3 regions of the Corallincola luteus genome follow, and region 1 is predicted to be linked to each of the others. Evidence: predicted binding sites of a transcription regulator. Region 1 holds the regulator's gene; each other region holds the start of a gene.
The links. The regulator sigma-54, encoded in region 1, starts transcription at its own class of promoters, with help from an activator protein. The targets are predictions, from matches to a motif close to GTTGGCACGNNNNTNGNNT.
Positions count from the first base shown of each region.

Region 2: the regulator sigma-54 is predicted to act here: its motif matches at 1,778-1,796, upstream of EZV61_RS05210 (flagellar basal body rod protein FlgF).
Region 3: the regulator sigma-54 is predicted to act here: its motif matches at 2,207-2,225, upstream of EZV61_RS17230 (PEP-CTERM sorting domain-containing protein).

Region 1 is NZ_SJXE01000003.1:68,666-72,908, forward strand. Features, by position in the region: gene rapZ (RNase adapter RapZ) at 1-600, opposite strand, end outside; gene ptsN (PTS IIA-like nitrogen regulatory protein PtsN) at 597-1,046, opposite strand; gene hpf (ribosome hibernation promoting factor) at 1,055-1,342, opposite strand; gene EZV61_RS08370 (RNA polymerase factor sigma-54) at 1,374-2,870, opposite strand; gene lptB (LPS export ABC transporter ATP-binding protein) at 2,960-3,685, opposite strand; gene lptA (lipopolysaccharide transport periplasmic protein LptA) at 3,689-4,219, opposite strand; gene lptC (LPS export ABC transporter periplasmic protein LptC) at 4,203-4,243, opposite strand, start outside.
Region 2 is NZ_SJXE01000001.1:1,178,872-1,183,114, reverse strand. Features, by position in the region: gene flgH (flagellar basal body L-ring protein FlgH) at 1-141, opposite strand, end outside; gene flgG (flagellar basal-body rod protein FlgG) at 159-947, opposite strand; gene EZV61_RS05210 (flagellar basal body rod protein FlgF) at 974-1,738, opposite strand; gene flgE (flagellar hook protein FlgE) at 1,889-3,223, opposite strand; gene EZV61_RS05200 (flagellar hook assembly protein FlgD) at 3,265-3,957, opposite strand; gene flgC (flagellar basal body rod protein FlgC) at 3,979-4,243, opposite strand, start outside.
Region 3 is NZ_SJXE01000011.1:124,281-128,523, forward strand. Features, by position in the region: gene EZV61_RS17220 (cache domain-containing protein) at 1-159, shown strand, start outside; gene radD (DNA repair helicase RadD) at 191-1,915, opposite strand; gene EZV61_RS17230 (PEP-CTERM sorting domain-containing protein) at 2,292-2,834, shown strand; gene EZV61_RS17235 (PaaI family thioesterase) at 2,896-3,342, opposite strand; gene EZV61_RS17240 (hypothetical protein) at 3,335-3,574, opposite strand; gene EZV61_RS17245 (NifB/NifX family molybdenum-iron cluster-binding protein) at 3,559-4,176, opposite strand; gene EZV61_RS17250 (DUF134 domain-containing protein) at 4,185-4,243, opposite strand, start outside.

The sequences.
Region 1 (4,243 bases):
CCAATGGGGGTTGGGTAAGAATCGTGCATCAAACACATAATCAGCGTCTTGCGGAATACCGTATTTAAAGCCAAAGGACTCAAATACTAAAACCAGATGGCGATCAGCATTGCCTAGTAACCGTTCTCGCACCAGATCGCTGAGTTGATGTATCGACAGCTGAGAGCTGTCTATCTGAAGATCGGCACGGGAGATAAGCGGTTCAAGTAAACGCTGCTCTGCTTCAATCGCTTGCTCCAGAGATACACCATGCTTGGAGAGTGGGTGGAGCCGTCGAGTTTCGCTAAAGCGCTGGATCAATGCACTCTGCTGCGCATCCATAAACAGAACCGTACAGCGGCATTGCTGACATAAAAGGTCGAGAATTGTTTCCAGCGTATGTGGGTCTTCGGGCAGGTTTCTGACGTCAATGCTGACGGCGATATCGCTATAGTGCCCACTTACTTGAGCAACCAGTGTCGGTAGCATGGCTACCGGGAGGTTGTCGACACAGTAGTGACCTAAATCCTCCAATACGCGAAGCGCAACACTTTTGCCTGAGCCTGAGCGGCCACTGACAATCGTTAGTTTGGGTTTTGCGGCCACGTCAGTGCTGGTCATGAATCGGTGATGATTTCGTATAATTGTTGATCGTTAGCGGCACAGCGGAGCTGTTTGAGGACTTGTTTATCTGACAATTTGGCGGCGATAGCCGACAAGGTCTTCAGATGTTCCTGACAACTCTGTTCTGGAACCAAGAGGGCGAAAATCAGATCCACCGGTTTGTTATCAATTGCATCAAAGGCGATAGGCTCATCGCACTGCAATAACACGGCGACTGCTTTATTGGCGTTAGTGATCCTACCGTGGGGAATGGCAATGCCGTTACCTATACCGGTACTGCCTTTCTTTTCACGTTCTAGAATACTTTCGAAAATGGCTTTGTGGCCATGTTCTGGCAAGTGCTTGGCTGCCAATTCACTGGCCATTTCTAATATTCGTTTCTTACTTGAACCATGGACTGCACTTCGGGTGCAGTCCAGGCTAAGTATGGATGATATATCCATAGACATCTCTAGTGAGCGTTTAGCTTTTCTTTGTGTTTTATTACTTGCCGATCGAGTTTATCGATCAACGAGTCGATAGCTGCATACATATCACGATGCTCTGCATTCGCAAAGATCTCTCCACCATTTAGGTGCAGTGTGGCTTCGGCTTTTTGGGTTAATTTCTCAACATTGAGGATCACGTGGACATTGTTGATGTGGTCAAAGTGGCGCTCTAATTTACTAAATTTTCCGTCGACATACTCTCGCAGAGAGTCTGTTACTTCTACATGATGGCCGGTAAGATTGATTTGCATAGACCTCATCCTTATTTAGTTTTATTGCCTGCTATAGCAGGCTTTTTCGCTGATTTGACGGTGGAATAGACAAGGATTCCCGATACTTCGCAATGGTTCTCCGCGCTACCTGAATTCCCTGATCTGCCAGTAGGTCAGCAATCTTGCTATCTGACAAAGGCTTATTAGGGATTTCTGCCGCCACAAGTTTCTTGATTAACGCTCTAATTGCCGTTGAAGAACATTCTCCGCCACTTTCAGTACTGACATGACTGGAGAAGAAATACTTGAGTTCGAAAATACCCCGTGGGGTATGCATATATTTTTGCGTGGTTACCCGAGAGATGGTGGACTCGTGCATATCAACCGCTAAGGCAATATCATTGAGTACCATTGGCTTCATCGCTTCATCGCCGTACTCAAAGAAGTCGCGTTGGAACTGTACGATACAGTTGGCGACCTTGAGTAGGGTGTCGTTACGACTTTCCAAACTTTTGATGAACCACTTCGCTTCCTGCAGATGAGAGCGTATATATTGACTGTCAGTGGTGTTCTTTACCGTCCGGCTCATCGCTGCGTATTGCTGATTCACTTTCAGCTTGGGTACCGAGTCAGGGTTTAGCTCAACCACCCAACGTCCAGCTTTTTTCATTACCGACACATCTGGGATCACATATTGCTCATCACCGCTGATCACTGCGCTGCCGGGGCGCGGATTCAACGATTGGATCACCCGCAGAACTTCACGTAGCTGGTCTTCTTTCAGTTTGGTCTTGCGCATCAATTGGCGATAATCCCGGCTGGCTAGCAGGTCAATATACTGGCCAATAACCTGGCGGCACTCTTTTAGCCAAGGTGTCTCTTTGGCAAACTGATTGAGTTGTACCAGCAGACACTCCTGCAATGTGCGGGCACCTACGCCAATGGGGTCGAACAGTTGTACTCGCTTAATGACCGCTTCTACTTCATCAAGTTCGATATCTTCCTGCCCTAAAGAAGTAAGAATATCGTCGGCGGTGACCGTCAGGTAACCCGATTCATCAATCCCATCGATTATCGATGTCGCAATGGCTCTGTCGACATCTGTGAACGGGGTTAATTGCATCTGCCATTCCAGATGATCTTGCAACGACTCTGTGGTTTCGCCTTGATAGGTAAAGTCGGCGTCATCACTGAACGAGGAACCTGAAACGGGCGCTGCTGAAAGGTGGTCATCCCAGGTTGTATCGGTAGGCAGTTCTTCATTGATTTGTTGTTGGTTGAGCGCCTCAGATGTTTCCATGGCTGCATCTTCGCGCTCTTCCGACTGATTATTTTCAGCATTAGCCGTGGTTTGTTCCAGCTTGTCTGTCGCGGTATGGCTTTCACCATTAAGTTGCTCACTGGTTTCTTCCGCTTCGTTTTGCTCGAGTAGCGGATTATTATCCAGCGCTTCTTGGATCTCTTGCTGAAGGTCGAGCGTCGACAATTGCAATAGCCGGATTGCTTGCTGCAATTGCGGCGTCATGGTGAGTTGCTGACCTAAACGTAACTGTAATGACGGTTTCATCTACTTCCGTGACATTTAAAATAATGCTGTTGCTGTCATCGTTAATCGGCACTCAAAAGAGCCCGATGTATCAACGCTGGTTACTTACACTATAGCCGGAATTGTTCCCCGAGATATACGTCTCGTACCTTTTGGTCGGCTAACACTTGTTCCGGTTTTCCTTCGGCGATTAACTCTCCGTGGCTAACGATATAAGCATATTCGCACACATCGAGTGTTTCTCGCACGTTATGATCAGTGATCAATACACCGAGACCACGGTCTCTTAGGTGTTGAATAATCTTTTTTATATCCGTGACTGAGATAGGGTCTACGCCAGCGAAAGGCTCATCCAACAGCACGAACCTAGGCTCCACAGCCAGCGCTCTGGCAATCTCTACTCGGCGGCGTTCACCACCTGACAGTGACATACCTAAGCTATCTCTGATGTGAGTGATGCTAAACTCTTCTAGCAGATGTTCCAAGGTTTCCGTGCGCTGTAACCGGCTTAACTCTGGACGGGTTTGCAGTACTGCCATGATGTTGTCAGCGACACTGAGCTTACGAAAAATGGAGGACTCCTGTGGCAGGTAACCGATCCCCTTGCGCGCTCTGATATGCATGGGTGAAAGGGTCACATCTTCATCGTCAATCGTGATGCGCCCTTTATCGTTGGGTACCAGTCCAACCACCATATAGAAGGTGGTTGTTTTACCTGCCCCATTCGGTCCCAATAAGCCAACTATTTGGCCATCATTCAGCGCTAAAGAGACATTCTTAACTACTTGTCTATCTTTGTAGCTCTTGGCTAATTGACTGGCTTTCAATGTCGCCATGGTTTATTCCTTACTTTCGCCGAGCTGTTGTTGCAGCTGTTCGGGGAGAAAAATGGTTGTCACGCGATCATCTTTATCTGTGCCACTTTCTGCGACCATTTTTTGTTTGGCGATATCGTAATGAATAGTTTCGCCTTTCACTACGCTGTCTTGCTGCGTCAGTACCGCTGCGCCAGTTAATTGGATAGTGTTATCTGCTAATCGGTAACGGATCTCTGCAGCTTCGGCATGCATTTTTTGACCATTTTCCAAGACCTGACTGAACTTCGCTGGTTTACCGACAGCGATGAGCACCTCTTTTCCTGCGCCTGCGGATTGCTCAACCTGCAAAGTGTCGGCAAAGATCTGTAATGTGCCTTGATTTACCGTGACGTCGTCAAAGAAGGAGATAATGCCTTTTTGAATATCGATACTTTGGCGTTTTGCATCCACGCGGACTTCTTTATGAAAGTCACTTTCAACGGCGCTTAGGGAAGCCGATGTGGTCAGCAATAAGCCGACTAAGCTGAAGGTGAATCTATTTTTCAGGTTCATAGGTCGCTTTTACATCATTTAGCA
Region 2 (4,243 bases), on a different contig from region 1:
CATTGACCCGGTGAGCACCATGTTGCCCTCTTCCGGCATCTCGGGGATCAGCGGCGCGTAATAGGGGTCATCAGGTTGCACCTGATATACGCTGGAACAAGCTGACAGTAACAGCGCCGATAATGGAATTAGTTTTTTCATCGCTCTACACCAGGTTACTAAAGTTGTTGATTGATGTATGACATCATCTGATCAACGGCCGAGATCACTTTTGCATTCATCTCGTAGACCCGCTGACTTTCGATCAAATTAACTAGCTCTTCGGTGACATTCACGTTGGAAGTTTCCAGTACCCCTTGGCGAATAGAACCTAGGCCATCCAAGCTCGGTGTGCCTTCGGTGGCTGCGCCACTGGAGCCGGTTTCCAAATAGAGATTTTCACCGATAGGCTCTAAGCCACTGGGGTTGACAAAATCAACGATGGTAACGTTGCCTACGACGACGTTATCGGTGTTGCCGGGTTGCCTGACAGACACCTCACCATCAACAGAAACCGTCATCGACTGCGCATCGGGTGGCAGGTTGATCGCTGGTTGTAGCTCGTAACCTGCGCCGTTAGTCACCATCTGCCCATCTTCGTTGAGGGTAAACTGACCATTACGGGTATAAGCAATATTGCCGTCAGGCAATAGGATCTGAAAGAAGCCTCGCCCTTGAATCGTCCAGTCCATCGAATTATCAGTGCTGAGCAAGTTACCTTGCGTAAAGGTCTTTTGTGTGGCCGTCACTTTGGCGCCGGCACCAAGCATCAAGCCTGTTGGCAACTCAGTATTGGCAGATGACAAACCACCAGGTTGGTTAATCGTTTGATATAGCAGGTCTTCGAAAACGGCGCGACTCTTCTTAAAACCTACCGTACTGGCATTCGCCAAATTGTTGGATATCACTGAAATATCGGTCTGCTGGGCATCAAGACCGGTTTTACTGATCCAAAGTGCTGGATTCATGATGCTAACTCCTTACTGTTCAGTGATTAGCCGAGGCGCAACAGTTGATCAGAAGATTTATCGATATCTTCCGCTGTCCGCATCATTTTGATTTGCATTTCGAACTGACGCTGCAAGCTAAGCATGCTGGTCATTTCACTTACTGCGCTCACATTACTGCCTTCTAATACGCCACTCATCAATGTGATGTCAGCATTGGCCGGCGCTAATGTATCGCCAAGCGCAGCAGCATCCCCTTTCAGGCGAAAGAGGCCATCAAGCCCTTTGTCCAAGGCCTGCTTATCAGGCTGAACTAACTTAATGCGCCCGACCGCTGCAACCGCAGTAGGCGGCGCACCAGTGGGTAATACAGAAATAGTACCGTCACCACCGATCTCTATTTTGGCGTACGGCTGAGGCACCACTATCGGTGCGCCATCATCCCCTAGGATCGCCCTGCCAGAACCGTTGGTTAACAACCCCTCCGGCGAAACAACAAGATCGCCAGCACGGGTATAGGCTTCTTGACCCTGACCATCAGCCACGGCTAACCAGCCGTCACCTTTTACCGCCACATCTAAAGAACGGCCAGTGGTCACCAAAGCACCGCCACGCAAACTTGACGCAGGATTTTCCGTCATCGCAAACACACGCGTAGGTAAACCTTCACCAAACGCCTGCATGGCACGGGACTGTTCTAGGTCGGCCTTAAAACCTGTGGTATTTGCATTCGCCAAATTGTTGGCATGCACGCCAATACTGTGAAAGTTCTGCTTGGCGCCACTCATAGCCAGATACATAAAACGATCCATGGGGACCTCGGTGTCAAAAAAACATGTCTAACAACGATATTGCAATGACTATGCCAAATAGGTAACCAACTGATAACAAAAGGGAGGGGATGAAAAAGTGGCAAAAAAATGCCGCCTCGGAGCGGGCGGCATTGACGAACTATCGTTGCGTTATCGGATCTGCAGGATAGTCTGGGTGATCGTGTTGTTCACTTCCAGAGAACGAGAGTTAGCCTGGAAGTTACGTTGACCTGTGATCAGATCAACAAGCTCAGTGGTCAGGTTTACATTTGATTGTTCCAATGTACCCGACAGTATTCGCCCGTATGACCCCTGATCGGCTTCACCAGCAATCGGATCACCAGACGATTGATTAGCCGTCCACGCCGTGTTTCCGACAGGTGCCAAACCTTGTTCATTCGCCACTTTCACCAACGCCACTTTACCTAATGGCTGTGTTGTACCGTTACTGTAAGTAGCGTTGACTAACCCGCTACTGCCAATATCAACAGAGGTCAGACGACCCACTGTCACGCCGTCTTGCGCCAGTTGTTGAACTTCGAAAGCGGAAGCAAACTGAGTCGGGTTGTTGAAATTGAAGGTAACCGTCTGGTTCACATCGGCACCGCCCATATCCAAGCCCGCACCACCCGGAGGAGCAACCCCCAAGGGTTCAGTAACCACAGGGTTACCACCATTAACCGAAGCCACGGTGCCATCGGCATTAAAGTTCATATACATACCGGTTTGACCATTAGCACCGGTAGGCTGAGTTTGCGGTGGTGGCGGTGCAACAATATCGACAGGCTGCGAGCCGTTGGGATCTGTCATCGTGGTAAACATCGCCCACTGATTCGCTACGTTAGTATCCTTTACGTAATAGGTGGTTGCTACGTAGCTCTGCCCAAGGGAATCGTAGATAGTCAGTGATGTGGCAGCGTTATATGTGGTGTTGTCCGTCGGGTCAAAGTTTGCCGGATCTAAAGCCGTTTCACCCGCGGGCAAGTTCAAGCCAATATCGACATTAGCTGTTGGTTGCGGCTGCCCTGCTGAGGATGGAATCTGCAGCGGAATAGTCGAAGCTAACGCCACCGAAGAAACGGTACCGTCCGGGTTTACCGGAAACACGCGTAAAAATTGCCCTGCAGAGTTAACCATAAAGCTATTCTCATCCAGCTTAAATGCGCCAGCACGAGTCAAGTTAACGTCAAGATCTTCCGCGTTGGCTGAGGTAGCAAAGAAACCACTGCCATCGATCGCCAAATCCAGGGAGTTGTTCGAGAACAGGAATGAGCCCTGGCTAAACTGCTGCGCCACATCTGCAGTAGTGACACCCTGGCCAACCGTTGTTTTCGAGTTACTAAACACACTAGAACTATAAACGTCGGCGAATTCAGCTCGCGACTCTTTAAAGCCGAAGGTGTTTACGTTTGAGATATTGTTGGCGGTAACATCAATATCTTTCTGAGCGGCGTTAATCCCACTCAACGCAATATTAAAAGACATAACTTCATACTCCCATTTATCTGGTGATCGCTTGGCCTGTTTTAGCCTTTAGCAACTTCAAGAACGTCACTTAAGCGGAATCCACCCTGTATACCTTGCAGATTTAATGCCACACCGTTGGCGCCACTGATACTGACGCTATCAACCTTGGCGTAAGTAGAGATAGGCAGTTCGACGCTGCTATCTCCCTGAAGAGCGTATGCCTTCACTACATAATTACCCTGCGGCAACTGATTGCCGCTTGCATCTGTACCGTCCCATTCAAAGCGGGCATTTCCAGCCTCCTTTGCCCCCATCGTAATGGAATGCACCACCTGCCCTGTGGTGTCTTCGATGCGAACGGTGACGTTATTTGTTGGCGCAGATAAACTCACGACACCATCAATGCCTGTGGTATCCGTCTTATGGCTATAGCCTGTCGGTACCAATACCTTTTGGCCCACCAAAGATGAAGCTTGTAGTGCTTGGCTCGAACTCATAATGGAGTTCAAACCTGTCATCTGTTCATTTAGTTGACCGATGCCTTCCGCCGTTGTAAACGAGCTCATCTGCGCCACCATCTCAGCGTTCTCAACCGGTTTAAACGGATCTTGATACGCAAGCTGCTGAGTCAAAAGCTGAAAGAAATCTTCCTGCGACAACATGGTGTCTTTCGGTTGATCACTGATTTCCGTTTGCGGCTCTTGCCAACTCAACTGATCGATATAATTGCTGCTTCCGCTTATCTCACTCACAATTAGCTCTCCTTACCCGACTTACTTGCCGAGCTGAAGCGTACGATTAAGCATCTGCTTTGCCGCATCAGCGATCTGAACATTGGTTTGATAACTTCGAGAAGCCGACATCATGTCCGCCATCTCTTCAACGGTATTAACGTTAGGCTTAAAGATATACCCCTGTTCATCCGCCATCGGGTGCTCAGGATCATATTGTCGAATCAGTGGCTTATCACTTTCGACGATCCCTTTCACCTCAACCGGAACAGCACTCTGGTCGCGCATGGCGCTGTCAAACTGCGCT
Region 3 (4,243 bases), on a different contig from region 1:
GTCAGCGGCATTCATGCCTCGTTGGCAGGTTTGATGGCTCTGTTCTATGTCTTAGCGCTAGGCTCAGTTTGGCTAATTCGTGGTGATGACATTGAATCACAAGAGGCGCTATCGCTAATGCTTGATACAGATAACAATGAGCCTGAACAGCCTATCTAAGTCAGCCACCCCCAAATAGTTGTGGCCCTTATCAGTGAGCTTGATGAGCTTTGCGATAAGGCCCTTGATAATTAAAAATACGGTGCTCGATTTTCCAGAATTTTTTCTGCTGACGGGCGATCACAAAATCAGGGGCGACCAGATCAGCAATTTGATCGACCACCTCTACCGCCGCGGCCAACGGCTGCGGTTTAGCGGTCACCCTACGACAAAACAGCTCATTGAACTTTTTCCGCTGCCCAGCGCTAGCAAAATCAAAGCGCTCTTTTAATTCTACGCCATCCTCATCGTGATAAATCAGTGTCAGCAACTCGCCATCCGCCTGAGCGGATATTCCCGCACAACGCAGCACTTTGCGATCTTTCAACTGCAATGCCTGCCGTAGCAAATTATCCGCATCAATCAGCTGCGCGCCGCAATCATGGCACTGTCGCGCCGCAATATCATTTTGTGCATTGCACTGCGGGCACTCTTTATATTGATAACGAAAACCACACTGGATCTGTTGCTCTGTATCGGCAGGATCATTCACCAAGCCCTGACAACGACGGCCATAATGCTCAATCACATCACCATCAGCATCCTTTAGTCCCCAAAACAGATTGCCATAACCACACTCCGGGCACAGCACCTGCACCAGTTCACTGTTTGGGTTTGGCCGCGGAATGCCGATTTCCGGCTGATGCAGGTCATAATTATTACCTGCATAGTCAATCACCAAACAATCATCTTTGCCGTCATAAAGGCGTAGGCCACGACCAACGATCTGCTGATACAAACTCACCGACGCGGTACGGCGCAAAATGGCAATCAAATCCACATGGGGCGCATCAAAACCGGTCGTCAGTACCGCAACATTGATCAAAAATTTCAGCTGCTGCTGTTTAAACTGTTCAATCAGCAGGTCGCGCTGTTTACCCGGTGTGGCACCAGTAATCACTGCTGTTTCAGCATTAGGAAGATAACGGGAAATTTCCAGCGCATGATTAACACTGGCGGCAAATACCATCACACCTCGACGCTGCTCAGCCAACACCAACAACTGCTCACAGATCGCCTTGGTAACTCGCGGGCAACGAGCCAGAAACAGATCCAATTCGGCTTCCGTGTACTCTTTGGGCAACTCATCAAACTGGTAGCGTGCTGCGGGCGCATCGATTACGGTTGGCGGTGTCAGGTAACCCCGTGAGATCAAGTGGCGCAATGGCAGTTCATAGACACATTTCTTAAACGGCACAGATTGGTCTGTACGCACATAACCGTGGTGGTGTTGCTGATAGATCCAGCCTTTGTCTAAACGATAGGGGGTGGCGGTTAGGCCCAGCACTTTTAGCTGCGGATTTTGCTGACGCAGATGACTAATCACCTGCTGATATTGGCTTTCGCTCTCTTCGCTGATGCGATGGCACTCATCAACGATTAACAGTGAATAGTAACCGCTGAACTGCTGCAGATTACGGCTCAGCGACTGCACACTGGCGAAGGTCACAGCATGTTGGCTTTCTTTGCGCCCAAGGCCCGCCGAAAAGATCCCGCCATCAAAGCCATAGGCCTGGAACTTTGCGTGATTCTGCTCCACCAGTTCTTTCACATGGGCCAGCACCAAAATAGGAAACCGTGCCAGCCTCGCCAACTCGGCGATAACGATACTTTTCCCCGCGCCGGTAGGCAGAACAATGACCGCCGCGTCATCGGTTTTGCGGAAGTGCGTCAACACCGCATCAACGGCAGCCTGTTGGTAGTCACGTAGTTGCATAAACCGTTAACTCCCATTGCATTCTAGGCATCATCAATACGCCAACGGTGTTCTTATCGATTGGGTGCAAATGTACTGCCAGACACTTCATATCACAACGTTTTCGCAGTCAATCGCAAACAAGGGATTTTAGTGCATCAGATCTAAGTTGGTCATAGCTACTATTAGAAATGCAATTAATAGACTAAAAGCACTCTCCACCACGCAAATTGAACAACAAACAACCAGATTGTTGTCTGAAAAATTTACAAAAACAAAAACGGTGCTTTCGCAACCCATTGATTAGATTGATGTGGAACAGTTTTTGCTTATTTAATCAGCATTAAAACCAGCTTTTATCGACATATTGTCATTAACATCAAAAAAGGAAGTAATGATGCGCAGTTTATTGACTCGCTTTATCGCTGTTTTCGCCCTAGTTGCAGCAACCAACACCGCCCAAGCCGCGTTGCTTGATTATACATTCACGTTTGAAAATGCACTCAACGGCGGTGGCACTGTCACGGGTATCGTTCGTGGCCTGACTGAAGGTACCAGTGCTGCCAGCAGTGTTGAAGTTTTTAGTAATACCGCAGGCTTTGGGGTTGGTGAATATGTAGGCAGCCCAGTAGCAAATTTCTGGACCGTCGCCGGTGGCATAATTACTGATTTTGAGTTTGTATCATTTGGTGTCGTTAACTCAGCACCAGCAGTAACCGACTCAACATTACTATTCAGGTCCGCTGAGCTAAATGGTACATTTTTCCGGGCAGGGCTAAGTGATGCTCCTAACTCAGTAACCTCAGGTAGTGCCTTAGTAAGTACTGAAGACATTTCTTTAAGCTTCGCTCCAGCGTCAGCCGCTGTTCCTGCGCCAGCACCGATTGCTCTGCTTGGTTTAGCATTAGTTGGCTTGGTGCTTCGTCGCCGCGCGAGTTAATCACTAACGACACCTTCAATAAGAGCCGTTTTCGCCTCAAGCGTAAACGGCTTTTTTTCGTCTAAATTTCCGCTACAGTGACAAATTTCGCAGCAGCGGTTGCGTAGATAGCAGATGAGTCAGCCAGCTCAGCATTAAGCCAGAACACGGCTCTGCGCTGTTTAACCAGCGCCGCTGAAACACGCAGTTGTAAACCGACGGCCACGGGCCGCACAAACTTCACGTTCAGCTCTGCCGTCAGTGCTTTTACCCCGTGATGAAACAGACAGTGGGTCATTGCAGCATCCAACAGCGTGGAGATCACGCCACCATGCATGATCCCCGAATAGCCTTGCCACGCTGCAGTGATCCGACAATCTGCAACAACGCTCGATGCTGGCGTGGTAGAGAACCGCAAACCGAGTGTCAGCGGGTTCATTTGTGGATCACCGCAAGCAATACACTGCTGGTGAGAAGCGGCTAACGACTGATAGTTGGCCGCCGCAACCGCTGGCACTAACTCAGACATCCGTCGGCTCACTTATCTGATAAAGATGATCACTGCAGCGCTGCTGGCAGCCACAGAGGGCGTTACTCGATACAGCACCACGCCCAGCTGACGCGATATCACTTTGCTCAACACCAGCTAACGGGCGTTGCTTGATGCTCGCCAAACGCCACCAAAGTAGCGCCATGCTGGCACCGACGATAGCCAGACTCAGTAACATCTGAGGTAGCCAACGGATCAAGAATGGCAGCATTTGCCAGCCCCTTTGTTCCGCCCTCCTTTGCAGCCTTTGCCATCACCATGCCCGTGGCTATGATCCTGACGATGCTCATGACTGTGGCCATGACCACATCCTTTGCCCTTCCCTTTGCCTTGGTGATGCCCGTGGCTACCACAACCGCACTGCTCGGCCTCCGCGTTTTCCTGACAACAGGCTTCTGTTGTTACGTCCTGTTCATCGTGCTTATGGCCGCAGCACTGATGCCCCTCTTTATTTTTGCCATGGGCATTTATCGAAGGACGCCCTTGGGAAAAATGAGTTAGTGGCGTTAATGGGCTATTCCGTTTAACCACTTCAGATAGATCAACGCGCCCACTGCTTAAATGAAATACGGAGAAAGATAACGACAACAAACGTTGCAACATCTTCTCACCGATATTGCGCACCACGAGTCGCTCAACACGATATTCAGCCAGCATCTGCAGCAGCTTAGCTTTGCCCTGGCAGTTAGCTCTCAGGGCTGGATTTTGTTTGCTGCCGATCGCTTTGCCCTCTTCGTTGAAAAAGACAAAACTGGTGGCCTTACTAAAATGAGAAGCAACAGTGTCACTATCCATAGGTATTGCGGTAATCATAAGTACTCCTAATCATCACTAGCTTGCATCATTAGCGCTTTACCCTGAGTCAGACAATCCACCACTT